4 regions of the Marinicrinis sediminis genome follow, and region 1 is predicted to be linked to each of the others. Evidence: predicted binding sites of a transcription regulator. Region 1 holds the regulator's gene; each other region holds the start of a gene.
The links. The regulator Rex, encoded in region 1, represses fermentation and respiration genes when NADH is low (regulators of the CRP and FNR family bind a similar motif). The targets are predictions, from matches to a motif close to TTGTGAAATATTTCACAA.
Positions count from the first base shown of each region.

Region 2: a site for Rex is predicted at 1,689-1,706, ahead of ACFSUC_RS07475 (DoxX family membrane protein). Genes of this name have one in related genera too.
Region 3: a site for Rex is predicted at 1,757-1,774, ahead of adhE (bifunctional acetaldehyde-CoA/alcohol dehydrogenase). Genes of this name have one in related genera too.
Region 4: a site for Rex is predicted at 1,519-1,536, ahead of nadA (quinolinate synthase NadA). Genes of this name have one in related genera too.

Region 1 covers NZ_JBHUMM010000043.1:313,374-316,840, reverse strand. Annotated here, with positions in the region: gene ACFSUC_RS15315 (DUF47 domain-containing protein) at 1-149, shown strand, start outside; gene ACFSUC_RS15310 (manganese-dependent inorganic pyrophosphatase) at 267-1,196, opposite strand; gene ACFSUC_RS15305 (redox-sensing transcriptional repressor Rex) at 1,292-1,915, opposite strand; gene dinG (ATP-dependent DNA helicase DinG) at 1,920-3,467, opposite strand, start outside.
Region 2 covers NZ_JBHUMM010000010.1:346,462-349,928, reverse strand. Annotated here, with positions in the region: gene ACFSUC_RS07490 (YtrH family sporulation protein) at 212-544, shown strand; gene ACFSUC_RS07485 (hypothetical protein) at 541-1,050, shown strand; gene ACFSUC_RS07480 (YtpI family protein) at 1,169-1,471, shown strand; gene ACFSUC_RS07475 (DoxX family membrane protein) at 1,801-2,817, shown strand; gene ACFSUC_RS07470 (NUDIX hydrolase) at 2,848-3,264, opposite strand; gene ACFSUC_RS07465 (DRTGG domain-containing protein) at 3,354-3,467, opposite strand, start outside.
Region 3 covers NZ_JBHUMM010000005.1:34,254-37,720, reverse strand. Annotated here, with positions in the region: gene ACFSUC_RS03210 (MTH1187 family thiamine-binding protein) at 1-158, opposite strand, end outside; gene ACFSUC_RS03205 (ABC transporter substrate-binding protein) at 177-1,283, opposite strand; TPP riboswitch at 1,423-1,534, opposite strand; gene adhE (bifunctional acetaldehyde-CoA/alcohol dehydrogenase) at 1,915-3,467, shown strand, end outside.
Region 4 covers NZ_JBHUMM010000012.1:13,998-17,464, reverse strand. Annotated here, with positions in the region: gene ftsH (ATP-dependent zinc metalloprotease FtsH) at 1-1,403, shown strand, start outside; gene nadA (quinolinate synthase NadA) at 1,628-2,569, shown strand; gene nadB (L-aspartate oxidase) at 2,699-3,467, shown strand, end outside.

The sequences.
Region 1 (3,467 bases):
GTGAAGGGATCGCCGACATTTTCAAAAATCGCAAAGACCCTTACCATGATTTTGCCCTGAAAGAAATTTATGAGCGTCTGGAGCAAACAACCGATGCCTGCGAAGACGTTGCCGATGTACTGGAGAGTATCGTTCTGCGCTATGCTTAACATTGGAAACTGATTCTAATCCAACGATATGTTAACGTGAATGTTTGATGATATACACTAAAGACGGGGAGCCACCATTGGCTCCCCGTTTTTCTATGTGCCATATCTTCGTTAATCTTACTTGCTGAGTACATCCGTCAATACCGGTACGACCTGTTTCTTGCGGGATACAACGCCCTTCAGCTCCGCTTTGTTGTCTACCAGCTTGACTTGATAAGCTTCTTCTACCGCCGCAGATTGCTGACCTAATACAACGGCGACGGAATCATTGTTGAGAATATCCGTGATGACGAATACGAACAGATCCAGACCCTTCTCATCAATATTGCTTTGCAGCACCTTTTCCAGCTCCGCTTGACGACCAAGCACGTCCTGGGTGTCTACACAGTTTACTTGTGCGATTTCGACCTTGCTGCTGCCCATTTGGAACTGCTTGGAATCCAGTGTCACCAGTTCTTCAATGGATTTGTCACTCAGATCCGCGCCCGCTTTCAGCATGTCCAGCCCATAAGACTCAAGCTCTACGCCAGCAATCTGAGCAAGTTCCTTCGCTGCTGCTACATCCTGATCTGTGCAGGTAGGGGATTTGAGCAACAATGTATCGGAAATGATGGCGGACAGCATCAATCCAGCCATCGCCTTCGGAATTTCAACTTCATGTTCTTTGTACAGCTTTTTCAGAATGGTTGTCGTACAGCCAACGGGCTCTGCACGATAATACAGTGGACCACTGGTTTCAAAATTCGCAATCCGGTGATGATCGATTACTTCCAGCACCGTGACCTGATCAATGTCATTCGCACTTTGCTGACGCTCATTGTGATCGACGAGGATAACCTGGTTCGTTTCGGCAGCTACCGCTTCAACCAGTCTAGGCGCTTCCACATTGAAATGATCCAGCACAAATTGGGTTTCACTGCTGACCGATCCAAGACGAACCGCTTCCGCATTCATCCCCAGTTTGTTCTTCAGATCCGCATACACTAGTGCGGAGCAAATTGTGTCCGTGTCCGGATTTTTGTGTCCAAAAATCAATACTTTTTCCATCCATCCTACTCCTTACTCTACTGGTTTGATTCTTTTCACTTATGATCATAACGCTAAATTCCGATAATTCCAATAGCTTTTATATATATTTTTTATTATTCCTCGAGATAATAGGCCAAGCTGTGCAATTCGGTCGTAAAATCTGCATGATGAATGCGAATGTGGGCAGGTACCTTAACAATCGCAGGTGCGAAATTCAAAATGGCCTCCACCCCGGCTTCAACAAAAGCATTTGCGACAATCTGAGCCTCTACAGCCGGCACCGTAATAATGCCGACCCGAATGCCGTGCTGCCGAACTACCTCAGGCAGTTCTTCCATCGGCAAGACCTTGAGGTGATTGATTTCCTTCCCGATCTTGTCCTTCGCACTGTCGAATACAGCGGTAATCTTCATGTTGTCCTTCAGATACGTATTATAATTGGAGAGCGCATGTCCAAGGTTCCCCGCTCCGACCAGTCCGACATGAATAATCTGGTCCAGCTTCAGAATGTGTCGGATCTTTTCGATCAGGTAATGGACATCATAGCCGATCCCTTTTTTGCCGAATTCACCGAAGTAGGCAAGGTCTTTCCGGATCTGGGCCGGATTCAGATTCAGCTTTTGCCCGAGTTCCTGAGAGGAAACGGTCTGAATCTGCATCATATTTAATTCATTGAGATATCTTAAATAGATCGGGAGTCTGCGTACAACAGCCTCTGAAATTTTCATGGATTTCATGACCTCAACCTTTCTTCTGGGCCTCCAGTGGATACGCTTGGGAAGGTTCGAACCATTCCCTGACCCTTTCTATCATCAGCTGCTTGGACATATGCTCCATCTTCGGACCCGGGAGAGAGTATAGAAAATGCTTGCCATAATACGTGTCTATGACCCTCGTATCATAGATGAGCACGATCCCGCGATCAGAGGATGTCCGGATCAATCTGCCAAATCCCTGCTTGAAGCGGATGACCGCCTGTGGAACGGTATAGTCCATAAACGGATTTTTGTTCTTCTGCTTCAAATATTCCGCTTTCGCCTCGGCCACAGGATGATTCGGCGGTTGAAACGGCAATCGCACGATGACCAGACAGGACAGTGCTTCACCCGGTATGTCCACCCCTTCCCAGAAGCTGCTCGTACCGAGCAGGACGCTTTGCGCCCGATCGGTAAACCATTTGGTCAGCTTGCTGCGATTGTTGCTGTCCACCCCTTGCCCCAGTACCTGAATGGAAGTGTCCTGCAATTGCTCCTTCAGCGCGCCATGCACATCCCGCAACATGCGATAGGAAGTAAACAGGACCAGCATTCTGCCTTGTGTAATCTTGGCCACCTCTGCCAGAGAACGGATGAGCTCTTCCACGTACTCCTTTTCCCCAATTCGTCCCTTCAGCTTCGGGAAATCGCGCGGGATACAGACGAGCACATTTTCCCGGTAATTGAACGGGGAAGATAATTGCACCGTATGCACGTCCTCGGACGATGCCTCCGAACCGAGTCCTACCTGTTCCCGAATATAGGCGAAATTTCGATTGACGCTCAATGTCGCAGAGGTCAGCACGATCGATTCCTTCACGTCAAAGAACTTTTCTTTCAGCAGGTAACTGACATCAATCGGCACCGTAAAAAACTGCAGCGATTTGTGCCGGAATGAAACATTGGCCTCGATCCAGTACACATGATCCTTCTTCATGGAGAGGAAGAGCCGCATCTCATCTCTGCATCGCTCAATATCCTTAACAGAGCCCTGTATGTCTGTCAGGACGCTCTGAATGTCGTAATCATCCACTTCATCCTTTACCTCATCCAGCGCCTTCTGAAGCGTTTTGAGCAGCTCTGAGCTATGCACATGGATGTTCTCCTCGATCTCCTTGAGCGAAGGCCAGTAAGCAGGTAATTCACCTGGCTTGTACCTCACAACGGCCTGTCCGCCTTCCTGCATGGCGGTCGCTTCAAGCGGAACCATATCCTCGCCATATACCTTCTCGAAGAATTCATCCCACGACTGCTGGAGTTGAATCGACTTATGGATCGCCTGATCAAGGGCATCAACCCATTTCTCCGCCTTCTCGTAACCGCTATGCATCAGCATCTCACTCAACTGGGGCAGCTTGCCGATATTTCCTTCCTTGTGTAGCCACAGCAGCGCATTTGTCAGTGTAAAATAATGCGTTTCTGTACCCAAATGCCTGCCCGCCGTTTCTTCAAACTGATGAGCCTCATCAATAATCAGCCGCTGATACGCAGGCAGCAGTCGGTGATCGGCCTTTTGATCCGTAAACAGCAGAGA
Region 2 (3,467 bases), on a different contig from region 1:
CAACGGATATGAGCTACTTCTCCTATCCACCATCAACGAAGTGAAACAGGCTCTTATCAGTTGGGATAAACAATAGAAACGATAAATTTTCTATCATAACCGTACTGCAAGTCCATACATATAAATATGAACACACAAGAGAATTGCCTTTACATAAGATCGAGCAACAAGGGCAGAAACGCTAGGCATAATGACAAGAGGTGAAGAGATAATGGGCATGTTCATTACCCAAATGATGACTTACTTTGCGATTTCCTTTGGCGTCGTCATGGGCGCTTCTATTTTTAGTGGCATTGTGGCGATTCTGACGCTGCAGCCGCCGGGATTTGCTATGAAAGAAGTAGCGGAGAAAATCAAAATTTGGGCACTGGTTGCCGCAATCGGGGGGACGATTGATCCCTTTCGTCAGATTGAGTCTAATTTTTTGGACAGTCAGTATTCTCCGGCCATCAAACAAATCTTGTACATCATTAGCGCATTTCTGGGCGCCTATTGTGCCAACAAGCTGATGAATTGGCTGTCCAGTGGAGGTCATACAAGTTGAGAGTGCCATCTGCAGCCGTATGGGGAAGGTATGTCCGTGCATTCGCCTTGCTCATATGCGGGGGGATCATCGGCAGCAGTGTCTTCATGATGATCTATCAGCATAATATGGACGAGTTGATCGATATGCACATGCATGCGAAGGAACGCATTCGCGATCTGCTGATGGAAAGCGAGGACTTGAAGAAATACAAAGATCAACAGACCATTATTCGCACAATCATGGTGAAAATCGAGGAATCAAGCGGGCAAGAACCCTTGCCTGAAGTCGTGAAAAATGAACTCAGGGCCAAAGTCCATCAGGATCTGCAATTCCTGAAAGGCCAGCCCATTGTGAAGATTATTCCGAATTCAGACAATGCGCCCCAGACCTTAAAGCACCTGTATCATAAAGTGCACAGCAACATTCACGGCAACAATTATCAGGTCACGATCAGTACAATGATCGTCGTCTACGGCGAGCTGCGTGTGTGGGTGCGGGCCGATGAGTTTGAGGCGCTGCCATAAGTTCCATGAGTTGATTTTCGGTCTGGAAACCAGTACATTAAGGGAGGTACCCATTGCGGTCAAGTCTCATTCATCAAATGGGACAACCAACAGCAAGGACATAAAGGAGCTTACGTTCATGATCATTTCATTTGTACTCTCTATGACCATCTTCTTCTCCCTCATCGCCTCCATCTACTTCAGTACGACGGCGAGAAGTAAAAAAACGTATAAGGAACAGGGAATGACGGTAGCCCGCATGAATATTTCCATGGGCATCATGCTGGTTGCCATCTCTATTTTACAAATCGCCTTCTTTGAATCCTCCACCATCCGTTACATCGTCGGGGCTGTCTTCCTGCTGCTCGGAGCTTTTAATCTATATGGCGGCATTCGAAATTACCGGATTTACAAGCATTTGCCCGCGGAAACAACCAAATAATCTCGCTGGCATCGCGCAGGATTCTGGTCAATCTCTCCGGAGATTGGCTTTTTTTAATCCTTGCCGGTTCCGCATCTCTTCTCCGGCATCCCTGTATCCATGATTCCCGGTATCCCTTATCCCTGTTTCCGGTATCCGTATCCCGGTTTACAGGTATCCTGGCATGCCAGTATCCCGAAGACTTTTATCCCGGACAGGATGGATCACAATGAATGATTTGTGATCAATATCACCATTTCTCTTTTCGAATATGTTACACTTTGCACAGGAAGACATGCTGGTCATGTTTTTCACATCATTTGCAAAACCTACATACAGAGGTGATCATCGTGAAGCACATTTTCAATCAATCAAGCAAGTCATTCGGGTTCTGGTTTACATGGATGATGGGGATGCTGATCGCAGTTCCGGCATTCGCTCATGTCAAATGGTTTAATGAAGTGGAACCCGTCAAGGAAACCCTGGAGAACATATTGTCTCCCGCTTTTTTGATCATCAGCTTACTTGTGGCGGTTGTAATCGGATTACTGCCGCAGATCGAAGCATTGATGGCCAACTCGCGCATGCTCCGCAAGGTAGAGCATACGCTGGACAAGTACCGCACCTATACGTATATCCTGCTTAAATGGGGGATTGCCATTGCGCTGCTGCTGCAAATCACCAATGACAGCATCATTGCCCCCGAAATCGAAGGAACGTCTCTTCAAAGAACGCTCGCACTGGCTGTCATTGTTCTACTGCTCATTCCGTATCATTGGCTGAGCAAATTGGCTGCCGTGCTGATTTTAATCATCTTCTCCATCTCCGTGGAGCATATGGGCGCTTTCTACATGTTGGATTACGGGTTCTATATCGCGATCGCCGTTGCCCTGCTGATGGAGAAAACAAAATTTGAACGTTTCGGCATGCCGTTTATTTATCTGGGAACGGGGCTGTCTCTGTGCTGGGTAGCCGTTGAAAAATGGGTTTTCCCAGGCATGAGCCTGAATATTATAGAAAATTGGAACGTACCCACCTTTGGATTTGAACCGGAGCTGTTTCTCATTTTAGCGGCGTTTATTGAATTTGTGGTCGGTTATTTGCTCGTCGTGGGGATCTTGAATCGCATTCTGGCGATGGTCGTGACGCTCATTTTCATCATGACCACTACCTTGTTTGGATTTACAGAGATTATCGGTCACTTCCTGCCGCACGTTATCCTTATCCTGTTCATTATAGAAGGGGTCAGTTTCTATCACCCGCCGATCAGGATTCACAAAACCAAGCTTGATCAGATCATATTCGTCTCCCTGAATTTCCTGTTTGTACTGGCCACCATGCTGCTTATTTATTACCGATTTGCATAATGAACCAACGGAATCAAACGGCCTTCTTTTTCAAGAGGGCCGTTTATTTTGAAGGGTATACATCGAGCCTTGCCGATGAATGAGCTGCTCAATGCCCTGCTTCAAGTAAGACATCAGCGCATTCGCTTCTTCGATGGTTTTCCATGCCACCTCTATGATCTGATCATCCCCCTCCAATTGCTCCGGCACATGCGTTGCCGTTGCAAGAAAGGTGAAAAACAACACTTGTTTTTCGTCCAAAAATGCTTCATTCACAGAAACCAGCTCATGCACAGTCACCGTTAACCCGGTCTCCTCTTTAGCTTCACGCACAACGGCTTCCGTCAACGTCTCACCGTCTTCCACCATTCCGCCAGGAAGCGACCAGGTCCCTCTTCGGTTGTAAACCATTAATACTCTTCCTTGCTCATCTTGTACGAGCGCATACGCAACATTCACTCTCTGCATCCTTCTCTTCTCCCTTTCTCCAGGCGCTTGCAATCGAACATCTCCAAAGAAATGTTACATATCATGCAGCTGTCTCCGCACACAATGGGTTAGCCCTGCTCAATAACATGGGCGGTAATGAGTGCTTTCATGACGATCTGATCATGATGGTGAATGTCCACCTCAACCTTGCCAAACCGCCGGCTTAGTTCGATCATCTTCGG
Region 3 (3,467 bases), on a different contig from region 1:
TCTGAAAGCTCACCTTCCATCGTCGTTTCCAGCGGGTGGACTTCATATTTAATACCGGACTGATGGATGATTTCGATCGCTCTGTCTACATAGGGGATGACATCCTCGCCATCCTTCGTTTTCGGGATAATCTGAATACTTACAAGTGCGTTAGCCATGGTGACATGCTCCTCTCGTTATTCACCCTGTGCAGGCAAAAAGTCGTTGGTATACGCTTTGCTGATATCCATCGGCTTTTCCAGCAGTTCATTGTCTAGCATCCACTGAGTATAGTTGTTCCAAACGGATTCTTTCTGTTCACCCCAGCGCGGTGCGTCCGCCTGGTATTGATCTGCGAGCCACTCTTGACTGGCTTTGACAAGCTCTGCGTTCAGCTCAGGTTCAGCTTCAATCAGAATCTCAGCGGCTTTGTCCGGTTCACGCATGGCGAACTCATAGCCTTCGGTTGTTGCGTTCATGAAAGATTGGACCAGTTCAGGTTGCTCGGCAATGAGATTTTCGTTGGTGATCAGCACTGGCGTATAATAATCCAGTTCTTCTGCATAGTCCTGCAAATAAATCATGTCAATGGATTTGCCGCGAAGTTCGGCCTCAATGCCCGTCCAAGCATAGAAAATCCATGCAAAATCAATATCGCGCTCCGTGGCAGCGAAAAAGTCGCTGTCGCCAAGTGAAATGAAATCTACCTTGCTTACATCCGCACCTTCTGTGCGCATGAGGGAATCCATTACCTGTTCTTCAACTGGACTGCCCCAGCCTCCGTAGGTTTTGCCTTCAAAGTCTTTTGGTGATTTGATATTTTTCTCTACCGGAGCGGCAAAGCCGGAAGTGTTGTGCTGAATAACAGCGGCAATCGATACGATTGGCAGCTCGCTTCCTGTCCGTGCATAGGTGACTTCCTCCTGGTAGCTGACACCGAAATCTGCCTGACCGGCCGCTACAAGATTCGCAGCACCAGCATCGCCAGGCTGGATGATCTCAACCTCGAGTCCGGCTTCTTCATAATATTCATTCGCTTGCGCGACATAGAGACCGGTATGATTCGTATTCGGTGTCCAGTCGAGGACAACGGTTACCTTTTGTTTCTCTTTCTTCTCATTTGAATCTGTGGCGGAGTCAGTGTTTTCTTCATCGTTATGGCCATTAGCCGCGGCCTCGTTCTGGTTCTCAGACTGCGTATTGGTTGCCTCTCCATTCTCGTTGTTGCCTTGTCCGCATGCGGCGAGCAGGGACAGCATCAGGACCGCAATCAGCATTAGAATACCGGATCGTTTTGTCATCATGTTCATTAGTTGAATTCTCTCCTTTATCTATATAGGTATGCATACATAAAATCTTGACACGAAAAACACATAGATCACCATACAAAAAAGACGCCTCCCGCAGGAAGCGCCTCACGATTGTGTTTGAAAACAGTCATGATTAATAACAGGCTTCGCTCCCTACGCTGGCATTACCCAGATCAGGTGAAGGGTATGTGTCTTAAAGGGACACGATTCTCAGCCGGCCAATTCCAGCACCCCCGCATGTATCGTATATGGTGATATGCACCTTTTGAAGATTTCGTTACCATTATATCGACAAAATCAGCGGATGTCTACCAGTCGTCACGTTTCGTTCTCAGTTCATGTGAGTCAGCTCACAGTGTTTCCCGGCCTGGAGGATTACAATTAACAAAGTTTCGGATGTTCATATCATAAAATGAAATGACAAATCGTGATCAAGGTGCAGCAGTAAGGGAAAGACCTCCCATACTTTGTGAAAGTTTTCACAAAAAAGACACACAATCACGCGTTTGCGTTCAGGCGTTGTGACAATTGTCATAGTGAGTCCATCGAAAAAAAACTAAGATAGAGTCATAAAGAACACGCACCATGATGTGAGCGTTCGATTATCCAATAGGAGGCGGAGAACATGAATGTGACAGAGAAAAAAGCAAACGAGCAACAAACAGCTCAGAAGCAAGTCGATGTGTTGATGAATAATGCAAAGAAGGCCCTGGAAGAATTCATGAAGCTGGATCAGGAGCAGGTTGACGAGATCGTCAAACAAATGGCGCTCGCAGGTCTTGATCGTCACATGGAACTGGCCAAAATGGCTGTTACCGAAACGGGTCGCGGCGTTTATGAAGACAAGATCACCAAAAACATCTTTGCTACAGAATATATTTACCACAGCATTAAATATGACAAAACCGTTGGCGTCATTGCTGACAATCCATATGAGAACTACAAGCAGGTTGCGGAGCCAGTTGGGATCGTTGCAGGGGTAACGCCGGTAACGAACCCGACATCGACCACGATGTTTAAATCCCTGATCTCTGCAAAAACAAGAAACCCGATTATCTTTGCTTTCCATCCATCTGCTCAAAAATGTAGCGCTGAAGCCGCAAAAACGGTTTATGAAGCAGCAGTGAAAGCAGGAGCGCCAGAACATATCATTCAATGGGTAGAGGTTCCTTCCCTGGAAGCGACGCAATACTTGATGAATCATGCCGATACTGCACTGGTTCTGGCAACAGGTGGATCAGGCATGGTGAAATCCGCATACAGCACAGGTAAGCCGGCTCTCGGTGTTGGTCCTGGTAACGTACCATGCTTCATTGAAAAGACAGCCAACATTGAACAGGCTACAACCGATCTGGTACTGTCCAAAACGTTTGACAACGGGATGATCTGTGCATCTGAGCAGGCAGTCATTCTGGAAGAGCCAATTTACAATCAGGCGAAGAAATTGCTGCAAGAGCATGGCTGCTACTTCCTGAACAAAGAGGAAACAGAAAAAGTAAGCGGTCTGGTTATCAAGAAAGATTCCTGTGCCGTCAATGGCGTGATTGTGGGTCAGCCGGCGCATAAAATCGCAGAAATGGCTGGCGTAAAGGTTCCGGAAACGACAAAAGTGCTAATTGCGGAATTGCAGGGCGTGGGTGAGAAATTCCCGTTGTCTGCAGAGAAACTGAGCCCGGTACTGGCTTGCTATAAAGTGAAGACCGCAGAGCAGGGAATCGAGCGGGCCGCTGAAATCGTACAGTTTGGCGGAATGGGTCACTCTTCGGTTATCCACTCCAACGATCAGGCTGTCATCGATGCCTTCTCCAAGCGTCTGCAAACTGGACGTATTATCATTAACTCCCCGTCTACGCACGGTGCAATTGGTGACATCTACAACACGAACTTGCCTTCCCTGACACTGGGCTGCGGTTCTTATGGTCACAATTCCACAACATCCAACGTAACGGCGGTGAATCTCATTAACGTGAAACGCGTAGCGTATCGTACAGTGAACATGCAATGGTTCAAAATTCCGAACAAAGTCTACTTTGAAAAAGGATCTACCCAATATCTCGCCAAAATGCCGGACATCACTCGTGTCATGATCGTAACCGATCCGATGATGGTAAAACTGGGCTATGTAGAGAGAGTCGAATACTATCTGCGCAAGCGTCAGAATCCAGTTGCGATTGAAGT
Region 4 (3,467 bases), on a different contig from region 1:
GAACAGGTAAAACTTTGCTAGCCCGTGCAGTTGCAGGGGAAGCAGGTGTGCCGTTCTTCAGCATCAGTGGTTCTGACTTTGTTGAAATGTTTGTCGGGGTCGGTGCATCTCGTGTACGTGACTTGTTCGAAAATGCGAAGAAAAACGCGCCTTGTATTATCTTTATCGATGAGATTGACGCCGTAGGTCGTCAGCGTGGAGCCGGACTTGGCGGTGGACATGATGAAAGAGAGCAGACGCTCAATCAGTTGCTCGTCGAGATGGACGGCTTCGGAGCGAATGAAGGCATTATCATCATCGCGGCTACCAACCGTCCAGATATCCTGGACCCGGCCCTTCTCAGACCGGGACGCTTTGACCGCCAGATTACCGTTGATCGTCCAGATGTAAAAGGTCGCGAGGCGGTACTGAAAGTCCATGCGCGCAACAAGCCGCTCGGCGATGATGTGAAGCTGGATGTACTCGCCAAGTACACCACGGGCTTCACAGGCGCAGATTTGGAAAACTTGCTGAATGAAGCCGCGTTGATCGCAGCTCGTCGGAACAAAAAGAATATCGGCATGGCGGATCTGGATGAGGCGTTCGACCGTGTCATCGTCGGAACGCAGAAAAAGAGCCGTGTCATCAGCGACAAAGAGAAACGCACTGTGGCTTACCATGAAGCAGGTCATACCATTATCGGTTATCATGTGCGCAACGCGGATATCATCCATAAAGTGACCATCGTGCCACGCGGCCGGGCTGGCGGATATGCGATGATGATTCCGAAAGATGGCGAAGATCGTATGCTTCAGACCAAGTCAGAATTGCTCGATCGTGTGACGGGCTTGCTTGGCGGCCGGGTATCCGAAGAACTGTATATCGGAGAAATCGGAACCGGTGCGTATGACGACTTCAAAAAAGCAACAGGTATTGTTCGCGCTATGGTCGTGGAATACGGCATGAGTGACAAGCTTGGGCCGCTGCAATTTGGCAACAGCCAAGGGCAGGTATTCCTAGGCAGAGATATTAACCATGAGCAGAACTATAGTGATCAGGTTGCTTACGAAATAGACAAGGAAATGCAGGACATGATTCGCAACTGCTATGAGGAAGCCAAACGGATTCTGAGCGAACATGCGGATCAGGTTCATCTGATCGCGAACAAGTTGCTGGAACTGGAAACGCTCGACAAGGATCAAATTTACGAGTTGCTGGAAACCGGCAAACTGGAGGTTAACATCCGCGAGCGAGTAACAGATGATGGGAAGAATGATGTCAAAGTCAACATTCAGAAGCAGGATGATGCCGAGAATGAAGCCAATAAGCTGGGCTTTGACAAGCAAGAAGAATCCACTTCTTCCACTGATCAGCAAGATGAAAAATCAACTGAAGATCATAAGGATGACAAGAAAAGCGAATAATATTGTTATCCTTGGATTTGATCCGGAATTCCATTGGGGATTCCGGATTTTTCATTCTCTGCACATTGACACCTGCAGTAAGGTGCTGTAAATTAAGTATCAACTAAAACTGCACTTGTGAATTATTGCTCAATCTATGAAACGTATCGCTTGAACGAAGCTAGCGATCACAGGAGATACGTATGAACAGAGTCAGCATTTGAGATAGAGGAGGTTGCTGCAGCATGGAGACGTTAGCGATAGAGGCGAAAAAGCAACGCAATCTGGAGCTGAAGGAACGTTTACTGCAATTGAAGAAAGAGCGCAATGCCATTATATTAGCTCATTATTATCAGCGTGATGAAATTCAGGAAGTGGCGGATTTTCGGGGAGATTCCTTCCTGCTCGCACAAAAAGCGGCCGAAACCGATGCCGATGTCATCGTTTTTTGCGGCGTGCATTTCATGGGGGAAAGTGCCAAAATACTGGCTCCGGACAAAACCGTCCTGATCCCGGATGAGCGTGCAGGCTGTCCAATGGCCGATATGGTAAATGTGGAAGGACTGCGTGCATTGAAGCAGAAGCACCCCAATGCCACCGTTGTGACGTACATTAACTCCTCCGCAGAGATCAAGGCCGAAACCGATATCTGCTGTACGTCGGCCAATGCGGTCAAGGTGATCCAGTCTGTGGATTCAGATGAGATCATCTGGGTTCCGGACAAGAACCTGGGTCACTACGTATCCCAGTATACCGACAAGAAAATGATTATTTGGGAAGGCTATTGCAATACACATGATATGCTCACCGTCAAAGACGTAGAGGAAATGAGATCCAAGTATCCGAACGCCGAGTTCGTGGTTCATCCGGAATGCCGTCCGGAAGTGGTCGAGATGGCTGATTTTGTAGGAAGTACAACCGGCATTCTGAAATATTGCAAACAGGCGGAGGCCAAAGAATTCATCGTGGGCACGGAGGATGGAACCGGCTATCAGCTTCGATTGGACAGCCCGGACAAAACGTTCCATTTCGCGAGCAAATTTCTGGTGTGTCCGAATATGAAAGTCAACAACCTGAAAAAGCTGGTGCGATGCCTGGAAACGATGCAGCCGCAGATTTATGTACCGCCTCAGGTTGCGGACAAGGCACGTCGTTCCCTCGAACGGATGCTGGAAGTGACGGTTTAATAAAAGGTCACGAGTGATGCAGACAGAGATTCATTGGGAACTCCAGTTGAATCTCTGTTTTTCGCTGTTTGAATGGCATTTATTTGCGAAAGGTTGGAAATCGCATGTTACGGAAGGTCGGTGTTCACCATGGAACAACTCCCCCGGTACTTGACAGGGTTTGACTTAAATACGTTGTCCCGCTATGAGACGGATGTCATTCTCGTCGGGGCAGGCATCGCCGGTTTGTTTACGGCCATTAAGGCGGCCGAGCATCAGCGTGTTCTCCTGATCACCAAGAGATCATTGACGGAGAGCAATACCAGGTATGCGCAAGGAGGGATTGCCGCCGTCATCTCGGAAGAGGATTCTCCGATGTATCATCGGCAGGATACCCTGATCGCTGGAGCAGGATTGTGCTCGGTAAAGGCGGTAGATGTGCTCGTTCATGAAGGACCTGCCGGGGTGCAGGACCTCATTCACATGGGTACGAAGTTCGATGAGAAGGATGGCATGCTCGCTTTGACTCGGGAAGGGGCACACAGTCAGCGCCGCATATTGCATGCGCACGGGGACGCTACCGGAGCGGAGATCGTACGAGCCTTGCTGGATACCGCACATCAGCATCCGAATATTGAGATGTGGGATGACCGGTATGTGATCGACCTGATCACCGATCAACAGGAATGTGTCGGAGTACTCGTCCAGGATGAACAGGGTCACAAGCAGTTCGTCCGGGCCAAGGCGACTGTGCTGTGCAGTGGCGGAGCGGGGCAACTTTATCGCTACACGACCAATCCGGATGTGGCGACAGGAGATGGAATTGCGATGGCGTACCGGGCGGGCGCAGATATTCGGGATGTGGAGTTCATTCAGTTTCATCCTACTTCCCTTTGCTATCCAGGTGCTCCTCGCTTTC